4 regions of the Dactylosporangium sp. NPDC051087 genome follow, and region 1 is predicted to be linked to each of the others. Evidence: riboswitches for the same ligand, from Rfam matches in the RefSeq annotation. Region 1 holds a riboswitch; each other region holds the start of a gene.
What was found. Region 1 has a riboswitch for cyclic di-AMP ahead of ACZ6TV_RS33605 (C39 family peptidase). Riboswitches for the same ligand answer to the same signal wherever they lie in the genome.

Region 1 (6,022 bases):
CCAGGCCGTCCGCGTGCCGGGACTGAACTGCGCCTGGAACGTCCGCAGGCGGGACGGCTCCAGACCGGTGACGTCCCGGTCGATCCACACGACGCCGGAATAGCATTCTCGTGGGGCCTGCCGGCCTCGGCTCGGGGCACGGACGACTTCCATGGACCTTCCTCTCTTGATCGAACTCCTGGATCGGTTCGCTGCGTTGATCCGCCGGGTCGGACGCGTCAGGCCTTGTAGTCGGCCCAGGACAGGTCCCATGCGGTCCAGCCGTCGCCGGGGTCCAGCGGCACCCCGGTGTTGCGGGTGGTGACCGGGTCGCCGACGAGGGTCTGCTCGTATATCCACCGCGCGTCTGCGGTGGAGACGTTGGTGCAGCCGTGGGAGACGTTGCGCTTGCCCTGGTCGCCGACCGACCACGGCGCGGCGTGGATGTACTGGCCGCCCCACGTCAGCCGCATGGCGTACTGCACCGCGACGGTGTACTCGGGGGTGCGGAACACCGTCGAGGCCTCCCGCGACATGACCACGGTGGTGCCGCTCGACGTCGGCGTGGACGGCTTGCCGAGGCTCACCGGCATGGTCCGCACGAGCGCGTCGTTCTGGTAGACGCTCATCTGCTTCGTCGCGTTGTCGATGTCGATGGTCAGCTTCCGGCCGATCGTGACCGTCGCCGCGAAGTCGTCGTCGGCGTGGCCGGTGCCGATCCGCACGCCGTTGAGCGCCTTCCGTGCGGTGATCTTCGTGCCCGGCTGCCAGTACTGCTCCGGCCGGTACATCACCTGCCGGCCGCCGAACCAGTGCCACGCACCGGCCTGCGGCGGGTCGCTCTTCACGAAGAGACGCTGCTGCACGGCCGCGCGCGACTCCTGCGGCACGTCGGAGCCGAACTGCACGACGATCGGCATGCCGACGCCGTAGGTCCCGCCGTTGGTCAGCATCAGGTCGGACGCGACGACCGGGCCGGTGGGCTTCGCCGCCGTGGTGAAGGCCGTCTCCCGGGTCACCGGCCTGTTGTCGGTGCCGACGGCGGTGACCTTCGCGGTGTAGGCCGTGCCGTAGCGCAAGGCGGCGGCGGGCACCCAGGACGATCCGTCGTCCCGGAACTCACCGGCGACCCGCTGGCCGGCCGCGTCGGTCAGCACGACCTCGGTGATCTTCCCGTCGTTGACCTTCGTGCCGATCTCGGTGCTGACCGCCACTTCCGACGTGCCCCCCGCGGGGGTCAGGGCAAGCCCGACCACCGGCGGCGGGGGAGCGGTCGACTTCGTCGCCGTGGGCTTCTTCGCCGAACTGTGACACGCCGACAGGCCCAACTGCGCTCCCACCGCGAGCGCGACCAGTGCTGTTGCGGTCCGGCTGGGCCCCCTCATGTGTTCTGCCTGTGCATGGACATGGGGGCATCGTCGTGCGCACCCGGGCGAGGCCGGGGCGGTAAACGAGTGACAACGCGAAGGATCCGGGGCCGCGCGGCGGCATTACCGCATGACGGCGTCCACGATCTGCTGGGCGAGCCCTTCCCACTTCGCGTAGGCGTCCGGGAAGGCCGAGCGCTGCACCAGCTGCGCCGCGATGGTGACGGCCTGCTGCTCCCAGCCCGGGACCTTCGCCAGCGCCGCGTAGAACCTGCGTGCGGACTCGCGCGGGTCCATCAGCTGGTCGACCGAACCCCAGCTCGGCCGCTGCTGGAAGAGGCCGACCGAGTCGTAGTCGTACCCGACGCCCTCGTTGGGGCGCTGCAGCGACTGCGGCACGTTCGGGTTCGCGAGGTTCCGCAGGTGGCTCTCCTGCAGTGCGGTGGCGATCCCCACGACGGCCGCGCGGCGCGGCAGGCTCAGCTCCCGGGCGACTTCGACGATCGCGACGGCGTTGTTCATCTCGGCCTGGGTCAGCCCGCCGACGGGCGCGTGGACGGTCGGCGACGGCGATGCCGGTGGCCCGGTGCTCGTGGTCGGGGCCGGGGCGGATCCGGCCTTCGTCGGGGTCGGGGCGGCCTTCGCCGCCGGTGGCGTGCCGTTGCCCGCGGCGTCGGCGGGTTTCCTGGCGCGGCCGCGTGAGGCGGGAGCGTCGCCCGCCGTGCGTCCGGCGTCGGCGGCGAGCGCCGCACTGTCCGCCGGCGCGGCGACGGGTCCGGCCGACGACGACAGCGTCGTGGACAGGCCGACCGCCACGACCGCGACGGCGACCACGGCGTACCGGCGGATCCCGGCCGCGACGGGTGCGCGCAGCCGGAGGGGGATCCCGGCTACGGCGGGTGCGCGCAGCCGGAGGGGGATCCCGGCCGCGGCGGGTGCGCGCAGCCGGAAGCGGGTCGCGTGCCGTCCTCGGCGGGAGTGGCGCAGGTGGCGGGGACCATGTGCCTGCACGTCGCTGAGCTGCTGTTCTTCGTCGGCGCCCGGGAGCATCCGGCGAGCCTAGGGGGGCCGGATCCGCAGGTGGAGCCGGGTGTGCGCAGCGGCCGACCGGACACCGGGCGGGCCGCACGCAGCCGCCGGGACGGTCGGCGAGGTGCACCTGGGCACGACGCATCCCACCGCCGGGCGGCCCGTGCGCCCGCGGCGTGCAGCAGGGCCGTCCGCCACACCGTCGTCACGCCCGGTAGCCGAGCAGCGTGGCCGGTCCCGTGTCCTCCGGCGGCCCGGATATGGTCCTCGCATCCGCCCGGCAGCCGTCACCCACCTCGGATGACACCGCGGCGGATCCGCTGAGTCGCGTCCACGCGAGCCGGGGAACCAAGCACCACCGGGGTGAATCCGCGGGGCCCGAGCCCCGAGGTAGGGCGATCTTCCCGCCCGAACCCGTCAGCTAACCCGGTAGGCGGCACCGGAAGGAGCACTCCGTGCGGCCATTGACCCGGCATCACCCGTGTCGCGGCACCTCGACCCGCGGCCCGGCCCGGTAACCCCCGACCCCCACCGCACCGGCCCGCGGCCGGCGTGGCAACAGCAGCCGTCATCCAGCATGTCTGTCGAGGTACCCGTGAGCTACCTGTACAAACCCAGGCACCACACTCCCGTCCCGTCGCGCTCCCGCGCGCTGCCGATCGCGGTCGCCGCGGCGGTCCTCGCACTGACGGTGGGCGTCGGCGTGGCCGTGCACGCCTCGGACCCCGCACCGGTGGCCGACGCGCAGTCGCTGACCTCCGCGGATCCGTCCGGGTCCGGCGCCGCCCCGGCCGCGCGTGAACGGCAGCGGACGCAGGCGGCGCCCGACGCCGCGGCCAACCCCACGAAGGCCCCCGCCGGTGCGGCGCCGTCCACGGCCGCCCCGCCCGCCGCGCCCGGCACCACCGCCCCGGCCGCACCCGCCGCCCCGGCGGCGAAGGAGCTCGCGTACCGGTTCGCCTGGCAGGAGAACTACTACTTCTGCGGCCCGGCGGCGACCCGGATCGCGCTGACAGCACGGGAGATGTACCCGTCCCAGTCCGAGGTCGCCCAGAGCCTGCGCACGACCGTCAACGGCACGAACTCCGCCGACGACACCACCCGCTCGCTCAACGAGTACACGAAGAGCTCCTTCTACAAGTCGCACTTCATCACCGGTCAGTCGGCCACCCAGGCGGAGATCGACCAGCTGCAGGCGGACGTCGTCCACGCGATCTCCAGCGGCTACGCCGTGGTCGCCAACATCGCCGGTTCCACCGTGGACGACAAGGGCGGCTCGCACTCATACCCGGGCGGCCACTACCTCACGGTCGTGGGGTACACCAACGGCGGCACGACGGTGAAGATCGCCGACCCCGCGGACGCCCTGGGCGTCGGGTACTACACGCTGACGACGGCCAAGCTCGCGCACTGGACCGCTCTGCGCGGCTACTCCGCCTGACGCTGCCGCCGGCGGCTCGCGGCGTTCTGCGGCCGCCGGCGGTTCGCGGTCACCGGCGTTTGGCGGTCACCGGCCCAGGGCCCGGACGCGGCTGGGTGGCCGGAACGCCTGGGCCGGTTGGCCGCGCAGCGCGCCCGCGATGGTCTGCGCGACGGCGGCGTTGACCGAGCCGGCGACGCCGCTGCCCACGTGGTCGTTCGGGTTGTCCACGTTGACCGCGATGCCGGCCGCCGCGATCTGCGGGGTGAAGCCGACGAACGTCTCGGTCGAGTTGTACTCGGAGCTGCCGGTCTTGCCCGCGACCGGGCGGCCGGCGAGGATGCCGGACACGTTCTCGGCCGTGCCGCCGTCGCACTTGCCGTACGCCGACGCCCGGCTGACCGGGCACCGTGCCGCGTCGGTCGCGGCGGCGGCCACGTCGGCGCTGACCGCCTGCCGGCACTTCGGGGTGGCGGCGTCGACCGCTTTGCCGTTGGTGTCGGTGATCGACAGCACCGGCAGCGGCTGGCAGTACAGGCCCCCGGCGGCGATCGACGCGTAGGCGTTGGCGAGGTCGAGCGGTGTGGTCGACGCGACGCCGAGGGTGAACGCTCCCCACTGGTCCGCCTTGGCCGCCATCGCCGCGTCCTCGGCGGAGCGGAACGTGATCCCGAGCCGCTGCGCCATCTCGACCGCGCGGCGCGCGCCGATCTGCTGTTCGAGCCAGACGAAGTAGGTGTTGACCGAGCGGCCGAAGCCGTTCCACATCGTCCGGTTCCCGTCCATCCAGCTCGGCGACTCGTTCCCCGGGCACCACTTGCCCCCGCAGCTGCCCGGGCCGCTGGCCGGCCACACGGTCGCTATCCGGCTCGGTGAGTTGAACGTGGTGCTCAACGGCATGCCCGCGTCGAGCGCGGCGAGCATGGTGAACATCTTGAACGTCGAACCCGCCTGGTACCCGGCGACGCCGCCACCGCCCGCGACGATCTGGTTGACGGTGTTCGGGTACAGCGGATGCTGGGGCGGGTTGGGACTCAGGCTGTAGTTGCGGTTGACGGCCATCGCGAGGACCCGGCCGCTGCCGGGGGTGACGACGGCCAGCGGCATCGACCGGGCGCTGCCGTAGCCGTAGACGCTCAGCGACTGGCTGAGCGCGATCGCCTGGATTCCCGGGTCGAGCGAGGTGACCACCGTGTAGCCGCCGGTGCGCAGCGCCTCGTCGCGGTCGGCGCGGGTGGCGCCGAACTCCGGCTGGCTGCCCCACCACTGGCGGAAGTAGTCGCAGAAGAAGCCCCAGTCGTTGTGCGCCTGCGGGACGGACACGCAGTTGTTCGGCAGGTCCCGCTCATTGATCTTCAGCTCCTGGGCCTGCGCCGCGGCGGCGTCCGCGGCGCTGATCGACCCCATCTTCGTCATCGCGTCGAGCGTGTACGCACGGCGCCGCAGGGCCGCGTCGCGGTCGCCGCTGATCGGGTTGTCGCCGTCCGGTGACTGCAGCAGCCCGGCGAGCAGCGCCGCCTCGGGCAGCGTCAGTTCCAGCGCCGACTTGCCGAAGTACGTCTGGCTGGCGGCGTAGACGCCGTAGGCGCCGGCCCCGAAGTAGGCGATGTTCAGGTACCCCTGCAGGATGTCCTGCTTGCTCAGGTGCTGCTCCAGCTTCGTCGCGTAGCGCATCTCGCGGATCTTGCGGGCGGGCGTGTCGGCGACCGCGTCGACCCGCTGCCGCGGCGACAGGCTCGGGTCGTTCTTCAGCACGTTGCGGACGTACTGCATCGTCAGCGTCGAGGCGCCCTGCTGGGCGCCGCCCCGGCCGTTGGAGACCAGCGCCCGCAGGACGCTTTTGCCGTCGACGCCGCGGTGCAGGTAGAAGCGGGTGTCCTCGGCCGCGACGACGGCCTGCTGGAGCACCGGCGCGATCTGGTCCAGCGGCACGTCCTTGCGGTTCTCGTCGTAGAACGTGGTGATGAGCGTCTTGCCGTCGTTGGCGTAGACGTAGGTGGCCTGCGGCGGCGGTGGCAGCGCCAGGTCCGCCGGGAGGTTCTCCCAGATGTCGCCGCCGGCGTTGACCGCGGAGCCGCCGATGAACGCGAACGGGAGCACCCCGGCGGCCACGACCAGACCCGAGATGACGCCGCACAGCACGAGGCGGACGAGCCCCCTGAGGAAGCGCGCCGGGCGCCCCGGCACCTCGGCCGCCGCACGTCGGGTGCCGGCGCTGTGCGCGGGC
Region 2 (6,022 bases), on a different contig from region 1:
TTGAACCAGACCGTGAAGACCCGCTCCGCGACGTGGCACAGCGGCAGGTACGACAGGGTCAGGTCACCCGGCCCGGGCGGCGGGTCGGAGAAGCCGCCGCCCTCGATGAGGACCCGGATGGCGAAGTCGACGTTGGCGACGGTGAGCATCGCGCCCTTGGGCCGCCCGGTGGTGCCGGACGTGTAGATCAGCGTCGCGACGTCGCCGGGCTGCGACGCGAGCTCGACCGGGCCGTCGTCCGCGTGCGACGCGAGGAGGTCGCTCCACGCGATGAGCTTCGGGTTCTTGTACCGGCCGCGGATGCCCCGGGGTTCGAGGTAGACGATCCATTCGAGGTCCGGGCAGTCGGGAAGGACGGCGAGGGCCTTGTCGACCTGTTCCTGGTCCTCGGCGAAGAGCACCCGGGCGCCGGAGTCGGCGAGCATGTGCCGCACCTCGTCGGGCGGGTTCGTCGGGTAGAGCCCGACGGTCGCGGCCCGCACGGCGACGGCGGCGACGTCGACGAAGAGCCACTCGGAGCGGTTCTCCGACTGGATCGCGACCCGGTCGCCGGGCTGCACGCCGAGTGACCTGAGCGCCCGGGCCACGGTCTCCGCGGTGCTCCAGTAGTCACGCCAGGTGATCTCGCGCCAGATGCCGCGGTGCTTCTCCCGCAGCGCGACGGCGTCCGGGGTACGTTCCGCGTGCTGCTTCACCAGATCAGCGATCGTCATGCGTCCTCACTTCGTTCCGGGCGCCTGACCGCAGGCTGACCTCCTGATGACCGGCCCGAGCCGCTCCGCTGGCCGGTCATGCGTCCTCACTTCGTTCCGGGCGCCTGACCGCAGACTGATCTCCTGATGACCGGCCCGAGCCGCTCCGCTGGCCGGTCATGCGTCCTCACTTCGTTCCGGGCGCCTGACCGCAGACTGATCTCCTGATGACCGGCCCGAGCCGCTCCGCTGGCCGGTCATGCCGCCTCCACCTCGCCCAGGTAGGCGCGCAGGACGTCGGGGTTGTTCTGCACCTCGGCGGGGGTGCCGGTGGCGACGGGCACCCCGAAGTCGACGACCATGACCCGGTCGGCGAGGTCCATGACGAGGCCCATGTCGTGCTCGACGAGGATCATCGGGATGCCGAGCTCCTCGCGGACGTCGAGGATGAAGCGGGCCATGTCCTCGGTCTCCTCCAGGTTCATCCCGGCGACCGGCTCGTCCAGCAGCAGCAGCTTCGGCTCCATCGCCAGGGCCCGGCCGAGCTCGACGCGCTTCTGCACGCCGTACGGCAGCAGCCCCACCGGCAGGCGGCGCCACTGGGCGAGCTCGAGGAAGTCGACGATGTCCTCGACCACGGCCCGGTTGGCGATCTCCTCGCGCCGGGCGCGGCCGAGCCACGCGATGGCGGCGAGGGTGCCGTAGCGAATGTGGTGGTGCCGGCCGAGCATGAGGTTCTCCAGCACGGTCAGGTGCTGGAACAGCTCGACGTTCTGGAAGGTGCGGGCCACGCCGAGCTTGGCGACCTTGTCGGGGCGCAGGCCGGTGAGCTCGACGTCGCCGAGCTGCACCCTGCCCTGCTGCGGGCGGTACACACCCGAGATCACATTGAAGATCGACGTCTTCCCGGCCCCGTTGGGCCCGATGACGGCGAAGAGTTCGTTGTCCGCGACGGTGAACGAAACACCGTCGATGGCTTTGACGCCGGCGAAACTGAGCCGGACGTCTTCGAAACGCAGCACGGCGACTCCTGATTTCCTATGACAGCCAGCGTTTGCGGCGCTTGTAGTGCTTCACGTCGCGGAAGGACCGCTCGGCCCGTCCCAGGTAGAACTCGCGGATGTCGTCGTCGGCGAGCAGTTCGGCGGCGGGCTTGTCGAGCACGACCTTGCCGGTCTCCAGCACGTATCCGTGCTCGGCGATGGACAGCGCCATGGTCGCGTTCTGCTCGACCAGCAGCACGCCGGTGCCGGCCCGGTTGATCTGCACGATCAGGTCGCGGACCTGCTCCACCAGGCGCGGCGCGAGGCCGAGGCTGGGCTCGTCGAGCAGCAGGTACGCCGGGTCCGACATGAGCGCCCGCCCCATCGCCAGCATCTGCTGCTCGCCGCCGGAGAGGTAGCCGGCGACGCTGCCGCGGCGCTGCGCGAGGACGGGGAAGAGGCTGTACATGCGGTCCATGGCCTCGGCCCGGCCCTTGGGGCGGGTGTGGGCGCCGAGCCGCAGGTTCTCCTCGACGGTGAGCTCCGCGAATGTCCTGCGCCCCTCCATCACCTGCGAGACGCCCCGCCGCACGATCGCGGCCGGTCGCAGCCGGTGGATGGGTCTGTCATCGAGGGTGATCGCGCCTTTGGTGACGGCGCCGTCGTGCACGCCGAGCAGGCCCGACAGGGCCCGCAGCAGCGTGGTCTTGCCCGCACCGTTCGCGCCGAGCAGCGCGACGATGCGTCCTGGTGGGACCTGCAGGCTGACGCCCCGCAGGACCAGCATCACGTCGTCGTAGACGACCTCGAGGTTCTGGACACGCAACATCCGGTGACGCTCCTCCGGGGGTGTTCGGAGTGGGCGAACTATGTGCATCGACGGTGAATAAAGTTACGTGTATTTAACCGGGTTCCAGAGCAGAATCAAGCCCCAAATATGTGTCCGTCAACACTCGGTTCCGTGTTGTGTCACCGTCCGATGTGGAGCGACAACCCGTGGTGATACGGACTTTTGGGGTAATAGATATTGAACAACTCGCGCGGGTTTCGCTTCGCTGGTGATCACGTTAAGTTAGGTCCGGCCTGCCCGGCAGTCCGTCGCCCAGCCCGGGCGGCGCCGGCAAGCGCCGCCGAATCGAGCGCCGTCACGGCGCTGTGCGAGCCGGGGACCCAGGTTCCTTGGGGTGAATCCGCGAAGCCGCGGTAGGGCGCACTCTTCCCGCCCGAACCCGTCAGCTAACCCGGTAGGCGGTCGGTGAAGAAGGGTCATCCCTTGTCCGTCGGACACCGCGCCAGACGATCCCTGCTGCGCACCCTGATCATCGGGGCCGTGTCGCTGGTCATCGTGGCGCCCGCGAGTGTCGCCAAGGCCGACCCCACGCTCGCCGAGATCGAAGCCCAGCTCGACAAGGTGGGCGACGAGTTCGAGGCGACGGTCGAGGCCTACAACAAGGTCAACGAAGAGCTCGCCAACGCCCAGGCGGCCAACGCCGAGCTGCAGAAGAAGCTCCAGCCGTTCGCGGACAGCGCGGCCGCCGCCACCGCCAACGTCGACGTGCTCGCGGTCGCCGCGTTCAAGACCTCGGGCAACTTCGCCACGCTGTCGGTCATCCTCGGGTCGCAGTCCTCCGACTCGCTGATCGACCAGCTCTCCACCCTGCAGCAGATCAACAAGCACCAGCAGGCGGAGATCGGGGCGCTCAAGGTGGCCCAGGCGGAGCTCGCCGACGAGCAGAAGAAGATCGACGACACGATCGCCGCGGAGAACGCGAAGAAGGCCGAGCTCGAGGTCAAGAAGAAGAAGATCGAGGGCGACGTCAAGAAGCTCGAGGACCTCAAGCGCCGGGCCACCGCGGCCGGCAGCACCAAGACCACGGCCGCGACGAAGCCCGCCGGTCCCCCGCCCGCCGTGTCCGGCGTGGCGGGCAAGGCCGTCACCTTCGCGTGGAACCAGATCGGCAAGCCCTACAAGTGGGGTGCGGCCGGGCCGAGCAGCTACGACTGCTCCGGTCTCACGTCGGCCTCGTGGAAGGCCGCCGGCAAGAGCATCCCCCGGGTCGCCCAGGATCAGTACCGCGGCACCGCACGCGTCTCACAGGCCGATGCGGCAGCCGGTGACCTGGTCTTCTTCGGCTCCTCCACGAGCAACATCACGCACGTCGGGCTCTACATCGGCAACGGGCAGATGATCCACGCGCCGACCACCGGCAAGACCGTGCAGGTGTCCTCGACCAACCGGAGCAACCTGCGGGGCTTCGGCCGCGTCAGGTAGTCCCGTCCTCTCTCCAGAGGCCATGCCCGGCAAGATTGGGGCATGGCCTCTTGGGATCCCGAGCAGTACCGCCGCTTCGCCGAAGAGCGGGCGCGGCCCTTCCACGAGCTCGTCGCGCGCATCCGGACCACCGCGCCGGTCGCGGTCGTCGACCTCGGCTGCGGGCCCGGCGCGCTGACCGCGACGCTCGCCGAGCGGTATCCGGACGCGGCGGTGCTAGGCATCGACTCCTCCCCCGAGATGCTCGCCGACGCCGCCCCGCTCGCCACGCCGCAGCTGTCGTTCCAGCTCGGCGACATCGCCGGGTGGCGGCCGCAGCGCGGCTCCGTGGACGTCATCGTCGCCAACGCCTCGCTGCAGTGGGTCGGCGACCACGCCGCGCTCATGCCGGTGCTCGCCGCGGCCCTCGACGACGGGGGCACCCTGGCCTTCCAGGTCCCGACCGGCGGGCCCATCCTCCCCGAGGACGTCCTGGGACCCGCGCGGCTCGGGCCGCGCGGCGCGACGCCGGTGCGGGAGCCGTCCTGGTACGTGCGGACGCTCGCCGGGCTCGGCCTGACCGTCGACGCGTGGGAGACGACCTACTTCCACGTGCTGCCGGGCGAGGACCCGGTCCTCGAATGGTTCAGCGGGACCGGCCTGCGCCCGTATTTCGACGCGCTGTCCGGTGCGGAGCTCGACGAGTTCCGTGCCCGGGTCGCGGCCGCGCTGCGCGAGCGGTACCCCCGCGAACCCTTCGGGACGATCCTGCCGTTTCCGCGACTGTTCGTGGTGGCACGGCGAACCTAAGATCTCGGCCGTGGAGCAACCGCGCAGCCGCCGCAGCTCGGCGAAGATCGTGCTGGCCGTCGTCGCCGTCCTGGCAGCCCTGTGCTGCTGCGGCGGCGGCGCGGGCGCGTTCTTCTTCTTCAACGGCGCCACGAAGGCCGCCGGCGAGGCGACCTCGGCGTTCCTGACCGACCTGCAGGCCGGGGACCTGACGGCGGCCTACGACCGGCTGTGCGACGCGACGCGGTCCCGCTACGAGCAGCCGTCCTTCGCCGAGGTGGTCAACCGGCGCAAACCGGTCTCGCACGACGTGCACTGGGGCGGCGGGTACAGCAACAGCAACGGGCGGGAGACGGCCACGATCACGGCGGACATCTCCTACGCCGGCGGCGGGCGGGACGCGCACACCTTCCAGCTGACGAAGGACGCCGGCACCTGGAAGGTCTGCGGCGACCCGTACTGACGCAGCGTCACCGGCACGGAGGAACCGCGGGGTGGGCGGGGAGCGTCCGGGGCGCCGGGAGCGTGCCCACCGCGCCGGACACCGAGCGTGACGATCAGTGACCTAAACGAGACCTAAGCGTCCCACGATGTGGAAGCAGCCCCCGACCGGTCCGGTCAGGGGCTGCAGGGTTTCGGTAGCGGCGTCGTTGTCGGCTAGGCGGCCTGGAGGCCTTCCGCACGGGCCAGCTCGCGGAGCCGGCCGAGGGCCTGGATCTCCAGCTGGCGGATGCGCTCGCGGGACAGTGAGAACCGGCTCGCGACCTCGGTCAGCGAGTGCTCGCGACCGTCCTCCAGACCGTAGCGGGCGCGCATGATGCCCGCGGACCGGTCGTCGAGGTGGTTGAGCAGGCCCTCGATGCGCTGGCGCTCCAGGGCGGCGAGGACCACGTCCTCCGGCGACGGCGCGTCGGAGTCGGAGACCAGGTCGCCGAGGCTGGTGTCGCCGTCGTCGCCGACCGGTGTGTCGAGCGAGACGGTGTCCTGGGACCAGCGCTTCAGCTCGTGCACGCGCTCGACGGGGACGCCGAGTGCGGTCGCGAGCTGCTCGGGCTCGGGATCGTTGCCGAGCTCACGGGTGAGCTGACGCGCGACGTTGCGCATCCGGTTGACGTCCTCGACGAGGTGGACGGGCAGCCGGACCGTGCGCTCCTGCTGCGCGATCGCCCGGCTGATCGCCTGGCGGATCCACCACGTCGCATATGTCGAGAACTTGTAGCCGCGCACGTAGTCGAACTTCTCCACGGCGCGGACCAGGCCGGTGTTGCCCTCCTGGATGAGGTCGAGCATCGGCATGCCCGACCGCA
Region 3 (4,034 bases), on a different contig from region 1:
TCCGCATTTCGGCATAATGTCCGGTTATGCGTATGTGGCCCCCCGTTCTGCTTGCGCTTGTCTCGGTGGTCGCGGCCAGTGGCTGCGCGGCTCGCCGGGTGCCTGTCGAGACGCCATCGGCCCCGCCGTCCTCCGGTCGTGGCTCGGTGTCCGCCGTGCCGACCGAGGCGGCCCAGCCGGCCTCGGCGCCGGCAGCCGCCACGCATCCGGCGACCGGCATCCGGTACTCCTTCGACGCCGGCGTCATCGGCCCGGTCCTGGACGGCGCGGGCAGGCTGCCGCTACGGGTCCGCAAGGTCGGCGGGGAGCTGTCCACGGTGCCGCACAACGGCGGACTCGCGGTGCGTTTTCCGCAGCCGTGTGAGCATTACGGTGCGGAGAGTTGTGCCCGCGCCATCCTGCAGAGTGGCCCCGCGGAATTCCTCAATCCAGGAAGCGGCGCGTTCACCTATGGCGCCAGTGTGCTCGTAGCGCCGCATGAGACTTCCAAGGGCGCCAATGTGCTGCAAAAAGGGTTCTCGGTTGGTGACAGTCAGTTCAAGTTGCAGGTCGACGGCGCCGCGGGGTATCCCAGTTGTGTGATTGTCGGCACTTCTGGACCTACCATTTACGTAGCCCTCGCGTCGCTGACCGTGGCCGACGGGCGGTGGCACCGAATCGAGTGTTCGCGCAGTGACGCCCTGCTCACAGTGGCTGTCGACGGTCAGATCAAGGGAAGATCACCGATCCCTCCGTCACTGTCCATAGTGAACCCGGATCCACTCTGTATTGGTGGCAAGGGAACCAGTGCGAACAACGACCAGTTCATCGGTGCAATTGATGACGTGTATGTCACCGGAGTGGCCTGACTTTTCGCCCAATTCGGACAACAATCGTGGATCGACTTGCCCGTTGGGAGCGGTCGCCATACCGTGATTTCCGGTCGGATGGATGTCCGCGCCCAGCACGGGCGCGCCAGACGGCACCGCCGAGTCAAATTTTTGAACCGGGGACCCACCTGCGCCATTTGGGGTGAATCCGCGACACGGTCGCGGTAGGACGACCTTCCCGTCCGAACCCGTCAGCTAACCCGGTAGGCGGCTGGAAGAAGGAGTATCTCCTCGATGCGGCCCAACCGTCTGGTTCGGCTCCTCGTCGCTACACTCGGCGGTCTGTCGCTCGCCGTCGGGATCACCGGAGTCGCCAAGGCGGACCCGACCCCGGCCGAGCTCGAAGCGCAGATCGACAAGAAGTGGAATGAAGTCGAGCCCATCATCGAGCAGCACAACCAGCTCAAGGGCGAGCTGAAGGCCAACCTTGCGAAGCAGACGGCACTCAAGAACCAGATCGACCCACTCCAGGCGCAGGTCGACACCGCCCTCCTGCGGGTCAGCGCGTTCTCGGTCCTGCAGTACAAGACCGGCCGCGTCTCCAGCTTCAACGCGCTGATGACGACCGGCTCGCCGGACACCTTCGCCGAGCAGCTCGTCATGCTCAACATGCTGGCCAAGGACGAGGCCGCCGGCATCAAGGACGTCATGGACAGCAAGAAGGTCCTCGACGACCAGAAGAAGCCGCTCGACGAGCTGATCGCCACCCAGAAGGCCGCCGAGGCCGAGATGGCGGCCAAAGAGACCACCATCAACGCCGAGATCAAGCAGCTCAACGACATGCGCACCAAGGCGTATGGGTCCAGCGGCGCGACCGGCGAGCTGCGCCCCGTCGCCTGCCCGGTCGAATACTCCGGTGGCGACGCCGCGAAGGCCGCGCAGGTCGCCTGCCAGCAGATCGGCAAGAAGTACGTGTGGGCGGCCGAGGGTCCCAACACGTTCGACTGCTCCGGCCTCACGCTGTACGCGTGGAAGCAGGCCGGCCACACGCTGCGGCACTACACGAAGTGGCAGTACTCGGACACGAAGCGCGTCAGCCGGGCCGACCTGAAGGCCGGCGACCTCGTCTTCTTCTACAGCGACCTGCACCACGTCGGCCTGTATGTGGGCGGCGGCTGGATGGTCCACGCCCCGACCTCGGGTGACGTGGTCCGCATGAAGAAGATCGACAGCGCACCGATCGCCGGCTACGGCAGGGTCGGCTAGCTTCCGGTTCCTACGTGGCGGTGGGCCAGGTCCTCCAGTTCTGGTAGGACCGGCTCGCCGTCGGGCCGCGCTGGCCCTGATACCGGCTGCCGTAGACCTCTGAGCCATACGGGTGCTCCGACGGGCTCGACAGCCGGAAGATGCACAGCTGCCCGATCTTCATCCCCGGCCAGAGCATGATCGGCAGATTGGCCACATTGGACAGCTCGAGCGTCACGTGCCCGGAGAACCCCGGGTCGATGAACCCCGCGGTCGAGTGCGTCAGCAGCCCGAGCCGCCCGAGACTCGACTTGCCCTCCAGCCGCCCGGCCAGCTGATCGCCGAGACTGATCACCTCGAGCGTCGAGGCGAGCACGAACTCACCCGGGTGCAGCACGAACGGCTGCCCGTCCTCGACCTCCACCATCGCGGTGAGATCGTCCTGCTGCGTCGCCGGGTCGATGTGGGTGTACAGGTGGTTGTTGAACACCCGGAACCAGCGGTCGAGCCGCACATCGATGCTCGACGGCTGGACCAGGTCTTTTTCGAAGGGCTCCAGCCGAAGTTGGCCGTCGGCGAGCTCTTTTGTCAGGTCACGGTCGGAGAGCAGCACGCTGTCGACCCTATTACGCCGCCTCTTCGGCGGCCCTCGCGGTCGCCTCGTTGATCTTTTTGATGACTTTTGCAGTGATCGCCAGCTCGTCCTCGTCGAACTCCTCCAGCGCCCCGCGCATGTGCCGCCCCAGCGGCGCGAAGAACGCCTGCGCCAGGTCCTTCGCCGGCGGCCGCATCACCAGGTGTACCCGCCGCCGATCGGCCATGTCGTGCCGCCGCTCGACATGGCCGGCCCGCTCGAGCCGGTCCAGCAACGCCGTCGTCGCCGCCGGACTCAACCGCAACGTCCTGGCCAGCTCCCCGGGCGTGAGCGGCGTGTCCTCCTCCGCCGCCCGCCAGATGTACGCCACCGCGTTCATGTCCGTGCGGTGCAGCCCGTGCGCCCGCGTGAACACCTCCACGAACCGGTCCGCCTCGAGGTTGAACTGCCGGAGGAGGTCGATCAGCGCGTCGGTGTCACCCACCGGACCATTGTCCTTCATTCGTGGAATCACACACTTTTCGTACACGTGTACGAGTAACTTGGAGGCATGGCGACGTGGGCATCATTCTCCGCGGCCGAGCCCCTCCTGGCGACGGCCATCCGCACCCTGATCTGCCAGTACGGCCCCGGCATGGGCTACCTGGCCACCATCCGCCCCGACGGAGGACCCCGCGTCCACCCCGTGATGCCCGTCATCACCGATGAGGGCCTCTACTGCTTCATCCTCCCCTCCCCGAAACGCCACGACCTGGACCGGGACGGCCGCTACGCGCTGCACAGCTTCCCCGCCGAGGACACCTCCGACGAGGCGTACCTCTCAGGCCACGCCGCCCCGGTCATGGATCCCCTGGTCGTGGCCGCCCTCGCCCTGCAGATGCGCGCAGCCCAACGCGTGGACTGGAAGCTCTACGCCCTCACCATCGAGGTAGCGATGATCGTCCAACGCGACTCGCCCCTCACCTCCACCAAGACCCTCTGGCGCGACCGCTTAGCCCGAGTTCCCAGGGCCCGCCGGAATGGTCCGTGCACGACGCCCGCGGATTCGGTACAGTAGGCGTCGCTCGCGGGTGTAGTTCAATGGCAGAACATCAGCTTCCCAAGCTGACAGTGAGGGTTCGATTCCCTTCACCCGCTCGGACCTGGGGACCCCCGGTTCGCGGAAAGCGCGAACCGGGGGTCCTTCGCCATTCCAGCCTGGGGCCCGAGCCCCAGACCCCACGATCTGTGGTGCTCACCGTCGTGGCTCCGACTACCAAGCACCTTCATCCCCTTGTCGGCTGGCACCTAGCTGTCGGATCGGGACGGTCTTCGAGCAGTTGCCGTCGCCAATCGGCGAAGCGCGCGCATGGCGCTGAGGTGGTCGGTGTCGGCGCCGCAGAAGG
Region 4 (6,022 bases), on a different contig from region 1:
CCTGCTGCCACGCCGGGAAGCTGCACCCGCCGGCGGACCCGGTCTGCGTCGGCGGCTGCGGCGTGCTCCCGCCACAGGCCCCCTGGTCCTGCCACACTCCCGTGTTCCCGGGCGGCGCCTCGTTCTGCGTCCACCACTTGGCGAGGAAGTTGCGCCCGTTCCGCGACACGGTCGCGCCCCCGGTGTAGACCGACGACGCCTGCCACGCGGGCGAGCAGGAGGCTGCCGACGCCGGCAGCATGTTGAAGACGGCGACGACACCACCGACGACGGCGGTCGCGGCCAGCCCCGCAAGCAGACGCACTCTGGACACCAGATCACTTCCGTTCAGCTCGACTCCGTCCATCCGACCAGCCCGCGGCCCTCAACAGCACCAACAACATCAATTAATGAACAATCTTTACGGTTTCCCTAAGCCGCTGTGCCTCTCCGCGGCGCGGCCGCGGGGCGGGGGATTCTCACCCCGCACCCCCAATGCGCCGCGAGCGGCGCACTGCCTGCGCGACGCGCGGCAGCTTCCGCGCTTCCGCGCGCCATCCCGGCGGCTCGGGCCGCCTACATCTGCCCGTCGGGTGACCGGCACGACACGGCAGAGCCCCGGTGTGGGAGGCGGCCTTGTCGGGCAGCATCGAATGCTTTCACCCGCCGAGGTCAGACGCTCACGCGGCGGGCGTCTCGTCCATGATCACGGCCTTCAGCGTCGTCCATGACGTGGTCATCGCCTGCGCGATGCGCGGCAGTTTTCCGCGCCTCGGCGCCCCCGATCCCGGCGGCCCTGGCCGTGGCCAAGGCGCCGACCCCCGTCCGATCAGCCTGAGCGACGCGGCGAAGCGGCGTCGACATCACCGCAGAGTGAAGGCGCAGAACCTCTGCGCACCGACGGTGCGGGGCGGGTGGGGATCACCCGCCCCGCGGCTCGCCGTCGAGCGGCGCAGCACAGGTCACGCGTTGCCGATCGAGGAAAGCGGGATGGCGAAGACGGTGCGTCTGCCGTTGTATTCGGTCAGGGTCCAGACCCGCTTGCCCTGGGGCTGGTAGGAAAGGTCTTCCGGGCCGCCGAGCAGGACCTTCGTGTGCTGGTTCGAGGAGCCGATGTCCGCGCGGTGCAGCCAGCCGGGTCGGCGGCCGTACTCGCTGGTGCTCAGGACGAAATCGGGGCCGTCGCCGATGGTGAGGGCGCCGTTGATGTTGGCGCGGGACGTCACGTAGGCGGCACTGGACCCGGTGAGTTTGCCGTCCTTGTCGAGGTCCCAGCGGACGATCCGGGCGTTCGCCGGTTTGGGCGAGTTGACGCCGCCGAGATCCTTCTTGAACTCGGCGGTGATCAGGGAGTTCGGTGAGCTGCTGCGGTCGAGGCTGATCGACGAGATGCGCAGCCGGCGGTCCGGCGGCTGCACCTGCGGCGTGTAGTAGCCGATCTGCGGAATCGCGTACCGGTAGTCCGCCGCGTAGGCCTTCTTGTCGTGGATGCCGATCTTCTTGCGCGACGCGTCGGCCCTGGTGCGCCAGATGGTGTGCAGGTCGAAGACGCGGATGGCGTAAGTGTCGGCGACGTACAGGTGGTGGCCGACCCACGCGATGCCGCCGACGTGGGACTTCACGGCCTGGAAGTTGTTGCCGTTGCGGAAGGGCACGACGAGCAGGACGTGCCGGTACTCCGGCTTGCCGGAGTCGTCGTAGTTGACGAACGTGATGCGGCTGCCTCGGTTCGTGCCGTCGCGGCCCTTGTCGTCATACCAGGTGGCCGCGATGACCCGGTGCCCGTTCCAGCGGCCGTCGGCGTCGGCGTCCCACGAGCCGGTGATGCCCTGCGGGATCCAGGTGGTGCCGTCGTTGTCCTCGTCGTTCCAGCAGAACTGGGTCGAGTCCGCGGTCGGCGGCACCCCACAGGGCGCCTGGGCGCTGTGGTTCATGTCGCCGAGGACGTGGGTGAGCGTCGTGTTGGAAATCTTGCCGTTGAGCTCTTCGATGGCGTCTGAGAACGTGGTCGAGCGGTCCTGCAGTCCGTATTCCTGCTCCGATCGGTTGATCTCGGTCGGCTGGAAGTCCGCGAGTTGCTCGAAGAGGTCGATCAACGAATGGGCCGATCAACGAAACGGATCGACGAAACGATCGACGAAGAGCACCCGCGCGAAGCCACGCAAGCGCGTCAACCAGGACCCGTACCCGACCGGGGAGCCAGCAAGCACAATGCCCGGTATCGCACCCGTTCGTGTTCGAAAAAGAGCTGGCGTGTTCGAAGAAGAGCAGGTCAGCAGTGACGCTGAGCGATCACCGGGTTGCGTAGAACGACGGCGGTTGCGCAACGCGCAGCATCGATTCAGTGATTTGCGTCACGTGGTTTTCTTTTGGCAGGCTTAGGCGACCTGCTGGGATGGCACCGTTTCGAGAGGTGCGTCACAGCGGCGCACAATCGGTGCGCTGCGCGGGCGAATAGCCCTGGGTAGGCTGGCCGTCGGTCTCGTCCGACAGGGCGCCGCCCCCGCGGCGCCGGACAGGACTGCCGCCTAATCGCCGGTGCGAACCCGGCGAATCGGGGACCCAACCGTAACTGGGGTGAATCCGCGGGTGACCGCGGTAGGGATCGTTCCGTCCCGAACCCGTCAGCTAACCCGGTCGGCGGCCGACGGAAGGAACAACGAGCCAGATGTCATCACGACATCCCGGACGGCGGATTTCCGCCGCCCTGATGGCGGCCGTGACGGCCATGACGACGGTCGCCCTGTGCGCGGTGGCCGCCGCGCCCGCCGGCGCCGAGCCGGGTGACGACACGGGCGACGAAGGATCCAACGCGACGCTCGCTCAGGTCCTCGACGAGAGCACCCGCGCGTGGATCGAGGCGAAGGACAAGTTCGACGCCTCGGTGAAGAGCCAGGCCGATCTCACCGCCAAGCTCGCCGCGACCGAGACGGAGCTCGCGAGGGTCACCGAGCAGGTGTCCGCGATCGCCGTGGCGGCGTATCAGACGGGGCCGCTGAGCACGTTCGTGGCGCTGATGGACTCGGGCAGTCCGACCGGGTTCGCGGAGCGGGCCGGGTCGATCGACGAGATCGCGCGGCACAACGACAACCTGCTGCGCGACCTCAACCAGCTGAAGAAGGACCAGGCGGCGCAGAAGGCCGCGCTCGAGGGCGAGGTCAAGCTCCAGCAGGAGCAGGTGGCCGTGATGGCCGCGAAGAAGAAGGAAGCCGAGAAGGGGCTGTCCCAGGCGGGCGGCCCGAGCAACGGCTTCGTCTCCGCCAACCTGCCGTTCGCCGCCCCCTCGCCGCGCAACTCCAGCGGTGGCTGGTCGGCCGAGAGCTGCAAGCAGAACGACCCCACGACCAGCGGCTGCATCACGATGCGGACGTTGCACGCGATGCAGCAGGCGCAGGGTGCGGGCTTCAAGCGGTTCGTCTCCTGCTACCGGCCGAGCGGTCCGTACGAGCACCCCAAGGGCCGTGCGTGTGACTTCTCGGTGCAGGCGAAGTCCGGCTTCGGCGGGGTCGCGGCCGGGGAGGACAAGGTCTACGGGGCCAACCTGGCGACCTATTTCGTGAAGAACGCGGACCGGTTGGGCGTCATGTACGTCATCTGGTTCAAACAGGTGTGGACACCCGCGGTCGGCTGGCACCACTACAGCGGCGTCGGCGGGGACCCCTCCAGCGACCACACGAACCACGTGCACCTGTCCATGCTGTAGCCCTCACGTCAGCGGACGGCCGGCCGATAGGGCAACTGTCGACCGGCCGACGCAGCGTGAGGGGAAACCGAAGTGAAGCACCGACTCGTGACGCGCAGCGACTTCGACGGTCTGGTGTGTGCCGTCCTGTTGCGTCACCTGGACCTCATCGGCGACATCACGTTCGTGCACCCGAAGGACGTCCAGGACGGCACGGCCGAGATCGGGCCCAACGACATCCTGACGAACCTGCCCTACGCGCCGGGCGCCCATCTCGTCTTCGACCACCACCACTCGGAGACGCTGCGCAACCCGGGCGAGAAGAGCAACTACATCATCGACGCCGAGGCGCCGTCCGCGGCCCGCGTCATCTATGACCACTTCGGCGGCGCCCCGCGCTTCCCGAACGTGTCGGACGAGCTGATGGAGGCGGTCGACAAGGCCGATTCCGCGCAGTACGACATCACGGACATCCTGCAGCCGGTCGGCTGGACGCTGCTGAACTTCCTCATGGACAGCCGCACCGGGCTGGGCCGGTTCCGGCAGTTCAGGATCTCCAACTACCAGCTGATGATGCAGCTCATCGACGCGTGCATCGATCATCAGGACGTCGAGGAGATCCTCGACCTGCCGGACGTGGCCGAGCGCGCCGAGCTGTTCCGCGAGCAGCAGGAGCTCTTCGTGGACCAGCTGCGGCGGGTGAGCCACGTCGAGGGGGACGTCGTCGTCGTGGATCTCCGCGACGAGGAGGTGATCTACGCCGGGAACCGGTTCATGGTGTACGCCATGTTCCCCGAGGCACGGGTCTCCATCCACGTGATCTGGGGCAAGCAGAAGCTCAACACGGTGTTCGCGGTGGGCAAGTCGATCCTCGACCGCACGTCCCCGACCGACATCGGCTCGGTGATGCTGCAGTACGGCGGCGGCGGCCATCTCGCGGCCGGCACCTGCCAGGTCCCGCACGACGAGTCGGAGCGGGTGCTCGCGGAGATCGTCGCCAAGGTGGGCGCTCCCAGAGCCGCCGTGCTGAGCAACTAGGGCTGAGCAACTAGGGCTGAGCAACTAGGGCTGAGCAACTAGGGCTGAGCAACTAGGGCTGAGCAACTAGGGCTGAGCAACTAGACCAGCGCGTTGGCCCGGTCGGTGACGTGCAGCAGCACCCGGCCCGCGATGTCGAGCTCCTCGGGGGTCAGGTCGCCGTACAGCGCGGCGGTGATCCCGTCGATGCCGGCACTGATCTCGTCGTAGCGCTCCTGGCCCAGCGCGGTGAGCGAGATGTCCCCGGTGAACAGCGCGGGGTCGTCGACGACGGCGGCGACGAGCGCCGGGTCGGTGCGCAGCCCGGTCACCATCCGGGCGACGAGGTCGTCGCGGGAGAGCCGCTCGCCATGGGTGAGGTTGATCGCCACCCACTGCTCGAACGTCGTGCCGGTGCGCTCCAGCAGGCGGTCGAGCACGGCGCGGGTGGCGCGTTCGGCCTGGCCGAGGATGCGGCCGTTCAATGTGGTCACGGGGTCTCCTTGAGTAGGGCGTTGAGGTCGTCGACGAACGCTGACCGGCGATCGGCGGGCAGCGGCGCGAGGAGCTGCTCCATGAGGTCGCGGACGATGCCGACGGCCCGGCCGGTGGTCTCGTGGCCGCGCGGGGTCAGCGCCAGCTGCACCGCCCGCGTGTCCGACGGGTCGGGGAGCCGGTCGAGCAGCCCGGCCGCTTCCAGGGTCCGGGCCAGCTTCGACACGTACAGCGGCTCGAGACCGGTGTGGTCGGCGAGCCGCTTCTGGCTGGGCCGCTCCGTGCCGGCAAGCCCGTAGAGGGTGGCGAGCAGCGAATACTGCGCGTGGGTGAGCCCGACGGGCGCCAGGGCACGGTCGACGGCGACCCGCCATTTCATCGACAGCCGCCAGACCAGGAACCCAGGAGTCGGACCACTCATGGGAGAAACAGTACATGGCTATAGTAGCCATGGCTACTAAGTCAGAGGATCTCCGTGTCGCGCAGGAGGCGCCACAGGCCGGCGCCGTCCGGCGCCCGCAGCCAGCGCCCCGCGGCGAAGGACGAGGACGGCAGGCGGCGGGTGCTCTCGACCGTGGTCGGGAAGCCGCCGGCGAGGACCGCCTGGGTCGGCGAGAGGTGCCGGATCGCGACGGCCGCGACGCTGTCCGGGTGCTCGGCGACGAACTCCGCGTAGATCTCCGGGTCGTGCTGCCCGTCGTCGCCGACGAGCAGCCACCGGACGTCGGGGAACTCCGAGGCGAGCCGCGCCAGGGACGCTCGCTTGTGCGCCTGGCCGGAGCGGAAGAACCGGTCGGGCTGCGGCCCCCAGTCGGTCAGCAGGAGCGGGCCCGCCGGGTACAGGTGCCG

Region 2: it holds a riboswitch for cyclic di-AMP, as region 1 does, so the genes downstream of both, ACZ6TV_RS14930 (C40 family peptidase) here and ACZ6TV_RS33605 (C39 family peptidase) in region 1, are expected to answer to the same signal.
Region 3: it holds a riboswitch for cyclic di-AMP, as region 1 does, so the genes downstream of both, ACZ6TV_RS00040 (C40 family peptidase) here and ACZ6TV_RS33605 (C39 family peptidase) in region 1, are expected to answer to the same signal.
Region 4: it holds a riboswitch for cyclic di-AMP, as region 1 does, so the genes downstream of both, ACZ6TV_RS01585 (coiled-coil domain-containing protein) here and ACZ6TV_RS33605 (C39 family peptidase) in region 1, are expected to answer to the same signal.

The regions. Positions count from the first base shown of each region.
Region 1 covers NZ_JBVJIJ010000019.1:251,868-257,889, forward strand. The annotation lists gene ACZ6TV_RS33590 (cupin domain-containing protein) at 1-90, opposite strand, end outside; gene ACZ6TV_RS33595 (L,D-transpeptidase) at 219-1,364, opposite strand; gene ACZ6TV_RS33600 (peptidase M23) at 1,470-2,396, opposite strand; cyclic di-AMP (ydaO/yuaA leader) riboswitch at 2,684-2,826, shown strand; gene ACZ6TV_RS33605 (C39 family peptidase) at 2,971-3,816, shown strand; gene ACZ6TV_RS33610 (transglycosylase domain-containing protein) at 3,883-6,022, opposite strand, start outside.
Region 2 covers NZ_JBVJIJ010000007.1:30,985-37,006, forward strand. The annotation lists gene ACZ6TV_RS14915 (AMP-dependent synthetase/ligase) at 1-713, opposite strand, end outside; gene ACZ6TV_RS14920 (ABC transporter ATP-binding protein) at 950-1,714, opposite strand; gene ACZ6TV_RS14925 (ABC transporter ATP-binding protein) at 1,731-2,504, opposite strand; cyclic di-AMP (ydaO/yuaA leader) riboswitch at 2,794-2,941, shown strand; gene ACZ6TV_RS14930 (C40 family peptidase) at 2,949-3,947, shown strand; gene ACZ6TV_RS14935 (methyltransferase domain-containing protein) at 3,990-4,736, shown strand; gene ACZ6TV_RS14940 (Rv0361 family membrane protein) at 4,747-5,178, shown strand; gene ACZ6TV_RS14945 (sigma-70 family RNA polymerase sigma factor) at 5,373-6,022, opposite strand, start outside.
Region 3 covers NZ_JBVJIJ010000001.1:1,707-5,740, reverse strand. The annotation lists gene ACZ6TV_RS00045 (LamG-like jellyroll fold domain-containing protein) at 156-848, shown strand; cyclic di-AMP (ydaO/yuaA leader) riboswitch at 956-1,095, shown strand; gene ACZ6TV_RS00040 (C40 family peptidase) at 1,104-2,075, shown strand; gene dcd (dCTP deaminase) at 2,086-2,667, opposite strand; gene ACZ6TV_RS00030 (MarR family winged helix-turn-helix transcriptional regulator) at 2,681-3,133, opposite strand; gene ACZ6TV_RS00025 (pyridoxamine 5'-phosphate oxidase family protein) at 3,200-3,706, shown strand; tRNA gene ACZ6TV_RS00020 (tRNA-Gly) at 3,716-3,786, shown strand.
Region 4 covers NZ_JBVJIJ010000001.1:331,338-337,359, reverse strand. The annotation lists gene ACZ6TV_RS01595 (glycoside hydrolase family 19 protein) at 1-313, opposite strand, end outside; gene ACZ6TV_RS01590 (hypothetical protein) at 942-2,075, opposite strand; cyclic di-AMP (ydaO/yuaA leader) riboswitch at 2,495-2,638, shown strand; gene ACZ6TV_RS01585 (coiled-coil domain-containing protein) at 2,708-3,682, shown strand; gene ACZ6TV_RS01580 (DHH family phosphoesterase) at 3,770-4,699, shown strand; gene ACZ6TV_RS01575 (hypothetical protein) at 4,780-5,172, opposite strand; gene ACZ6TV_RS01570 (MarR family winged helix-turn-helix transcriptional regulator) at 5,169-5,594, opposite strand; gene ACZ6TV_RS01565 (App1 family protein) at 5,636-6,022, opposite strand, start outside.